DNA from 2 places in the Flavobacterium qiangtangense genome. Region 2 is predicted to be linked to the other one. Evidence: riboswitches for the same ligand, from Rfam matches in the RefSeq annotation. Region 2 holds a riboswitch; the other holds the start of a gene.
What was found. A riboswitch is a leader RNA that binds a small molecule or an ion and turns the genes downstream of it on or off. The one in region 2 is predicted to bind cobalamin.
Positions count from the first base shown of each region.

Region 1 (4,182 bases), on a different contig from region 2:
ATAATAAGCGGTAAAATTTCCAAAAGAATACGAAGCCGAAGACGTCAATTTATGATACGGAACGTAAATCAATTGCTTGTCTAATTTCTCGTCTTTTGAAATCGTGTACGCATACGAAGCATTAAAATCGAAAGTGTTTTTGCCAAAATTTTTGTTCCAATTTAAATAGCCTTCAGCGCCATAAGTTTCCACTTTTGCAACATTATTTGGTGTCCAAATTCCACCAGTTCCTGGTGACCAACGAAGCATATCGTCGATTTTAATGTAATATCCAGTTGCCGAAAAAGTGAATTCTCTATATCTAAATTCATTTCCAATTTCTGCCTGATACGAACTTTCTGGATTCAAATCTGCGTTCCCGCTTCCTTGCCAGTACAAATCGTTAAACGTTGGAATCCTAAAATTTCGTGACGCATTTAATTTAACCGTATAAAATGAAGCTATTTTGTAATTTGTTCCAAGAGAAAACAAAACCGGACTTTCATAAGTATTGGTCAGCTCTTTTCTCACCGATATTTCATATAAAAATTTATCTGAAACGGAATGTTTGAAAAGCAATGTTCCTGCGCCAATTTCTCGCGTAGTTTCTTGAATATCCGAACCAAAACCTTTGGTTTGATTGTATTCAAAAATAGAATTAATAGAAATATTTTCGCTCAGATTAAACGCCAAATCATACTTTGCGATGGCAGTTTCGGCTTTTCCGTGCGTGAAAAAATCAGCCTGCGCATTTTCAAAGTACTTATAGTTTTCACTGATAAATGCGACTTTCAGCTTAGACGTAAATTTGCTGTAAAGTCCAATCCATTCCAGCATATTTCGAGTATTCAAATCTTGATATTTACTTTTTGAAACTGCATTTATGGTTCCTGAAAAGTGTCTTTCGCTATCAAAAACTTGGCTATAAAGCTTGAAAATATTGGAGTCATTTAATTTATAACCTGCAACAACATTGACGCTCGTATTATAAAATTGCCCATTTTCGTTTTTCTTATTGGTGTCTAAAAACTCATAATCATTATCAGAAGAATTTCTGGAAACGCTCGCTTGAACCGAAAATTTTCCATCAGAAACATCTACTTTATAATTTCCACCAAAAGTGTTGAAACTGCCATAATTCAAACGAAGTTCGTTATCAAAATGATTGCTGAAACTTATATTATTATTTAGGTGAATGCTTCCGCCAATGGCGCTGCTTCCATAAATCGAGCTTCCTCCACCCGCTCTGACTGTGATATTGTTAAAATTCCGAGTAGTCAAAGTGTTGAAATCCGTCTGTCCGTTTAACTGCGAATTGATGTTGATTCCGTTCCAAATCACTGCAGTTTGTTGTGCCGTCGTTCCTCTAAAAGACGGCGAAGAAACCATCCCAAATCCGTTTTCTTTGAAATAAATTACGGTGTTGTAATTCAGCAAAGAAGTCAGCGATGATTGATTTTTGTTGATGATGGAATCGTTCAGTTTTTGAACCGACTGAGAATTAGAGTAATTTTTTAATTGCAAATCAGAAATTTCGACAACCTCCAAAGTGCGGATGCTGTCATTCTGTGCCAAAGCGAATTGGCATGCAAAGAAAATAGAAACTAAAAACAGCTTTTTAAAAGTCATAATTTCCGAAACCTTTTTCCCGAAGGTTTGATAATTGTTAGAAAAAAGGCAGGTCTCCTGGCTTGCGTCTTGCTGTTTACCTTCCCATTCGATTTTAGAATTTTGATTTTAGATTTTAGATTGAATCTAAAATCTAAAATCTACAGTCTAAAATTAGAACAGTGGTTTTGTAGATAACAGCGAGCTTTGTAGCTTACAGTTGCGGGAACAGCTTTGGTTTTAAACCAAATTCCCTTTTAATGTGATTTCTAAAAATGTAAATCACAACCTTAATTCGGGTGCAAATATAGCAGATTAGATTGAATTTTTATCGAAAATGTATTTATTACAACCAAATCATTTAAAAAATTATCAATAATTAATTCTGACATTTGTTCTTTGTAAAGCATAACTTTTATCTTTGCGCACTCCACAAATACCTTTTTATGAAATTATTTCTCTCAAAATATTCGGTTTTCCTGTTTTTAATCTTTGCCGTAAGCTGTAAAAAAAACGAGGGAAATCAAGCGGTTTCCAATCAAAAAATTGAAAATTCAATTCAATATGCAAAAGGTTTGGAAATCTATAAATATGATGGATATTCAGTTGTAAAAGTTTCACATCCGTGGCCGGAAGCGGAGAAAGGATTTTCGTATGTCTTGCACAAAAAGGATGTTACAGTGCCAGATAGCTTAAAAAATTATACCCAAATTCAAGTTCCGATAAAGTCGATTGTAGTCACTTCAACAACGCACATTCCTTCGTTGGAAACGCTGGGCGTTGAAAACACACTTTTAGGTTTTCCAAATACCAATTATGTTTCTTCCGAAAAAACGCGAGCTTTAATCGATGCTAAAAAAGTCAAGGAAATCGGTACAAATCAAAGCTTAAACACAGAAGTTTTGATTGATTTAGCACCCGATGTCATCGTTGGTTTTAGCATCGACAATAACAATAAAACCTATTCCAACTTAGAACAAAACGGTCAAAAAATAATTTATAACGGAGATTGGACGGAACAAACGCCACTTGGAAAAGCAGAATGGATTAAGTTTTTTGGCGCTTTGTATGGCTTGGAAGAAAAAGCCGACGCTGAATTTAAAACCATTGAAAAAGAATATAATGATGCTTTGGCTTTGGCCGAGAAAACGACTTCAAAACCAACCGTGTTCAGCGGCGCGATTTATCAAGACAAATGGTATTTGCCAGGCGGAAAAAGCTGGGCTTCGTTGTTCATAAAAGACGCCAATGCAACGTATCTTTGGGCGACAACTCCAGAAACCGGAAGCCTTTCTTTATCATTTGAAACGGTTTTGGAAAGAGCTGAAAACGCTGATTTTTGGATTGGTCCAGCACAATTTACAACTTTGAAAGAAATGACAGATACCAACCCAAATTACAAGTTTTTTAAAGCTTATAAAAACGGAAATGTGTATTCTTTCAGCAGTAAAAAGGGAAAAACAGGCGGTGTTTTATATTATGAGTTGGCACCAAATAGACCAGATTTGATATTGAAAGATTTGATAAAAATTATGCATCCGGAGATTTTGCCTGATTATGAATTATTCTTTTTTGAAAAATTAAAATAGAAGTGACCGCAGATTCGCAGATTATTAAAAATTATAATTATTTCGAAAATCTAAAATAAAATCTGCGGTAGAAAAAAATGAGCACAAAAAAAAACAATATTATTTTCATCGGATTGCTGGTTTTTCTGGCAGTTTGTTTCTTGCTGAACATCAGTTTGGGTTCGGTAAAAATTCCGGTGGATGATATTGTCAGTTCCCTTTCTGGCGGTCAGGCGACTAAAAATTCTTGGGAAATAATCATCTGGAATTACCGACTTCCAAAGGCGATTACTGCAATTTTAGTGGGAATGGGATTGTCAATCAGCGGATTATTAATGCAAACTTTATTCAGAAATCCGCTTGCTGGGCCAGATGTTTTGGGACTAAGTTCTGGAGCAAGTTTGGGCGTGGCTTTTGTCATTCTTGGCGCAGGATTTATGCCTTCGTTTTTGAGTGAATTTTTTCTTTCTGCTTATGGAATGGTTTTGGCATCCATCTTGGGAAGTTCCTTGGTTTTACTGGCCGTTTTAGTGGTTTCGCAAAAGCTTCGGGATACAATGGCAATTTTGATTGTCGGCTTGATGTTTGGCAGTTTTGCAAACGCAATAATTGGCGTCCTCACCTATTTTAGTTCTGCCGAAGAATTGCAAAAATTCACTTTTTGGTCACTCGGAAGCCTAGGAAATCAATCCTGGAACAACATTTTGATTTTAGGAATCACTTGTTTCATCGGATTATTTTTGAGCGCGATTTGTATAAAACCCTTAAATGCGTTGCTTTTGGGGGAACGTTATGCCAAAAGTTTAGGAATAAATTTCAATAAAACACGATTGTTAATCATCATCGCAACCAGCATCTTAGCCGGAAGCATTACCGCTTTTGCAGGACCGATTGCCTTCATTGGTTTGGCCGTTCCGCACATTGCAAAAATGATTTTCCAAACCAGCAGTCATTACATTTTATTTTGGAGTACGTTGCTCTTGGGCGCAATTGTTTTGCTGATTTGCGATACGATTGCTCAAATGCC
Region 1 is NZ_JBHSQB010000007.1:39,538-43,719, forward strand. It holds gene ACFPVY_RS08040 (TonB-dependent receptor plug domain-containing protein) at 1-1,608, opposite strand, end outside; cobalamin riboswitch at 1,639-1,895, opposite strand; gene ACFPVY_RS08045 (ABC transporter substrate-binding protein) at 2,034-3,176, shown strand; gene ACFPVY_RS08050 (iron chelate uptake ABC transporter family permease subunit) at 3,254-4,182, shown strand, end outside.
Region 1: another riboswitch for cobalamin. It lies ahead of ACFPVY_RS08040 (TonB-dependent receptor plug domain-containing protein); the one in region 2 lies ahead of ACFPVY_RS14725 (beta-ketoacyl-ACP synthase III).

Region 2 (4,182 bases):
ACAAAACCAAAAAAGTATCTTTCAAATACCAAAGTTCCTTTTTTCTTGGCAACATCGATTTAAGAAAATACGACATCAATTTCCCATACGAACTTCCTTATAATAAAGGAGAAGAATACTTAATAGGGCAGGGTTACAACGGAACTATTTCGCACCAAAACGAATTTGCCTTAGATTTCATAATGCCCATCGGAACTGAAATCTTAGCCTCCCGCGACGGAATTGTCGTCGATGTTCAAGACAAAAACTCAGGAAATTGCGTGCAAAAAGAATGCGCCGAAAAGAATAATTTCATTGTAGTTTACCACGAAGACGGAACATTTGCGGAATATACGCACATTGACACAAATTCAGCTATGGTAAAAAAAGGAGATTCAATAAAAACCGGCGATAAAATTGCCTTAAGCGGAAACGTTGGTTGGTCTTCAGGTCCGCATTTGCATTTTTTTACCTTTGCTCCAGATATTGAAAAAGGAAGAATTTCTATCAAAAGTAAATTCAGAACAAAAGGAAAAAAACTCGAATTTTTAGAGGAAAAAGAATCGTATTTGAAGGAGTAAAAGTTGCCACAGATTCGCAGATTTTAAATTTAAAATGCGAATCTGCAGTATAACTTATTTTATGATTGAAACTGGTTCTTTGTTTTCATCAATTGCCACAAACGTGAAGTTTCCGGTGATGGCTTTTTCTCTTTCCAGAGAATACATTTTCTCGACATAGATTTCTACGTGAACTTGCATACTTGTGTTTCCTATGTGAGTTACTTTTCCAATCAATTCAGCAAAAGTTCCGGACGGAATCGGTTTTTTAAAATCAATTCTGTCACTGCTTACCGTAACAACTCTTTGACGACTGAAACGTGTTGCGGTGATAAACGCCACTTCGTCCATTAATTGCATCGCGTTTCCACCAAATAAGGTGTCATAATGATTGGTTGTATTTGGGAATATTGCTTTAAAAATGTGAGTTTCTGCTGCGTTTATTTTTTCTTCTAAAGTCATTTTGTTAGTTGTTTTTTGGTCTTAAATTTCCCCATTTTAAATATGTGCTTCCCCAGGTAAATCCGGCGCCGAAAGCTGTGATTAGCATATTTTGTCCGGCTTTAAAATCATCTTTGAAATCCCAGAGACAAAGCGGAATTGTTGCCGCCGTTGTGTTTCCGTATTTTTCAATATTGATTTTTACTTTCTCAATTGGGAAATTTAAGGTATCGCTTACAGCTTGAATAATTCTCAAATTCGCTTGATGCGGAATAATCCAATCTACTTTTTCTGAAACCAATTCGTTGCGTTCCATAATTTCTTTGCAAGCAGAACTCATTCCGTTGATAGCATTTTTAAAAACCGTTCTTCCGTCTTGATGAACAAAATGTTTTTTATTAGCCACAGTTTCTTCAGTAGCAGGAAAAAGGGAACCTCCGGCTGGAACAGAAAGAAATTGCGTTCCGTTTCCATCGGTTTTAAAAATATTGTCAATTACGCCTAAATCACCAGAAGTTGGTTCAAGCAAAACTGCACCAGCTCCGTCGCCAAAAAGAACGCACGTATTTCTGTCTTCATAATTTACGATCGCACTCATTTGGTCAGCGCCAATTACCAGAACTTTTTTGTAACGGTCACTTTCAATCAAACTTGCCCCAACAGAAAGTGCGTATAAAAATCCGGAACAAGCGGCGTTTAAATCAAATCCCCAAGCGTTTTTTAAGCCTGCTTTTTCACAAACAATGCTTGCAGTAGGCGCTAAAATGTGATCAGGAGTGGAAGTGGCTAAAATTAAACAATCAATTTCTGACGGTTCAATATCTGAGTTTTCGATGAGGTTTTTTATGGCAAAAGCGGCCATATCTGAAGTGGCTAATGATTTGTCAGAAAGTATCCTTCTTTCTTTGATTCCGGTTCTGGAAGTAATCCATTGGTCGGAAGTATCAACCATTTTTTCGAGGGTTTTATTATCTAAAATAGTTTCTGGAACAAAGCCTCCAATGGCTGTAATAGTTGCGTTTGTTTTGGTATTCATTGACGGTAAAAAGTTGTGTGGCTTGGGAAAAGCCAAGTTTGTTTTTGAAAAGTTGTTCTTAAATCAGAATATTTACGAAGAAAAAAAGGAATAGTTTTTTTGGTGAAGGCGCACTTCTTCCATAGAAATTAAACCAAAAACTTTAGACCGCGAAAGTATTGTCAAATAAAAAAAGGCAGGTCTCCTGACTTGTAGCATTTTTATCTTCCTTCCCAAAATTGTACTGTTTCAGTGGATTTTATTGATAAAAACTTTTTGGGCTACTTACAGTTGCGCGACAGTTCGTGAATTTCACACGATTCCCTATTAACCTCGATTGAAACCGAAGACCGTTTTTCTTGATTGAAATAAGTAAAGAACTTTGGCGCAAAGATAATGACTGAAAATCATAAAAAAATCCCAAAGTATAAGTTTGGCGCATAAAAAAAACCACCTGAAAACAGATGGCTTTTTTAGAATTTTTCGGACTTAAAATAGTTACAAATCAAATAATAATGTCAATGAAACATTGTTATTTATTGATTCAATATTTGCTGTGTCAACCAATCCTTGTGAAAAAAAGGCTTGCTGCGTGTCTCGTTTTGAGTAAGAATATGCGGCGTCAAGTCGTGTTCTTCCGAAATTGTAACCTAAACCACCCGAAATTCCGTGTAAATCACCGATCGTATTTCCGTTTTTGTAAGGACTTTGTTCAAAACGATATCCTCCGCGGAAGCTCCATTGTTTTGCCCTTGCTTCGGCACCAACTCTAATTTCTGAAGTAACATCCAATAGCGAATTCAAATCATTATTTGTAGCGCTGAGGTTGTCGTTTCTCAAGAAGTTTTCATTATCTGGATTGCTGAATTTTGTGTTGCTGTAATCTTTCATGGTGTAATCAATGCTGATTAATCCTAGTTTTCCGAAGACATAAGCCAAACTTCCGGTGTATTTTCCAGGCGTTCTTAAAGTGTACGACGAATAAACGGTATTGTAAGTTGTTGGTTCAACAAGAATATCGGTTCCATTTGGACAATCTGCGCAATAAACCGAAAGATTTTGATACGTTTCATCGTTCAATCGGTACCAAGTTGGCGATTCGTAAGAAATTCCTAATCGAAGTTCGTTCGTCACTTTTGCAATTGTTCCAACTTGGAATGAAAAACCGTTTCCGTAAGTGTAAAGCTCGTTGTTAAATCGCAAAGACTGAATGCCGGTGCTTGTTGAACTTCCTGGCGTGTCGAGATAATCTTCATAAAAACTTGATTTCTTCACCAAATCTGTAAAGTGCGCGTTCAAATTTAGACCAAAATAAAATCGGTCTTTATATTGTGTCGCGAAGTTGAAGGACATCTTTCCGTTGTAACCTGATGTGGTTGTGAAATTTTCTTGGTAATAATTTCCTCCAGAAGGCGTGTTCGAAATATATTGAGTATTGCTTCCGGTGTCAGTAACTGGATTTATCAAAAATCCTTCATAACCAAAATAAGCTTGTTGGTTTGAATAATTCAACGCGCCAAAATTATTTGAAGTAATTGTGTTTAGTGGCAAACCATTGGCGTGGCTTAAAAAATATTGCGAAACAGAATTATTAGGGTTAAAACCTTGAGAATAAATACGATTGTCAAAATTATTTGTGTTTTCGTAATTTACTCCAATAGTTAATTTTTTCCAGTTACTTTCTTCGTTTGTATTTGTAAAAACCCAAATCGCACCCAATTGATTTAAATCGAAAGAATTTTCTTTGTCACTTGTTTTAGTCCCAAAATAAGAGGAATTATTTTTGGAAGTATTTGTATTTGCTGTAACGGCGAATTGATTTGTAGTAAAAACGGCTCCACCCGCAGGATTTACATTTAAGGATGAAAAATCACCACCTAACGCTCCGAATGCGCCACCCATTGCTCTAAAACGGGCGGTTCCGGTTAAATTGTCTTGAGCATATCGCATTGCATCAGAAATATCTTGGGCTTTCATTGAATGTAACGAAAGGCCTGTGATGACCAATAAAATATATTTTTTCATAAATTAAAACTTTGTTTGTATTTAATAAAAATGCCCATGCTCGTACTTTTAAGTCAAAACATAGGCATTTATTTATGGATTCAAAAATTATCTTCTTCCGCCTCCGCCACCGCCGGACCTTCCTCCGCCACCGCCAGAACCGCCAGACGAACCGCCACCACC
Region 2 is NZ_JBHSQB010000010.1:190,513-194,694, reverse strand. It holds gene ACFPVY_RS14735 (M23 family metallopeptidase) at 1-560, shown strand, start outside; gene ACFPVY_RS14730 (acyl-CoA thioesterase) at 615-1,001, opposite strand; gene ACFPVY_RS14725 (beta-ketoacyl-ACP synthase III) at 1,006-2,016, opposite strand; cobalamin riboswitch at 2,174-2,365, opposite strand; gene ACFPVY_RS14720 (OmpP1/FadL family transporter) at 2,494-4,020, opposite strand; gene ACFPVY_RS14715 (hypothetical protein) at 4,108-4,182, opposite strand, start outside.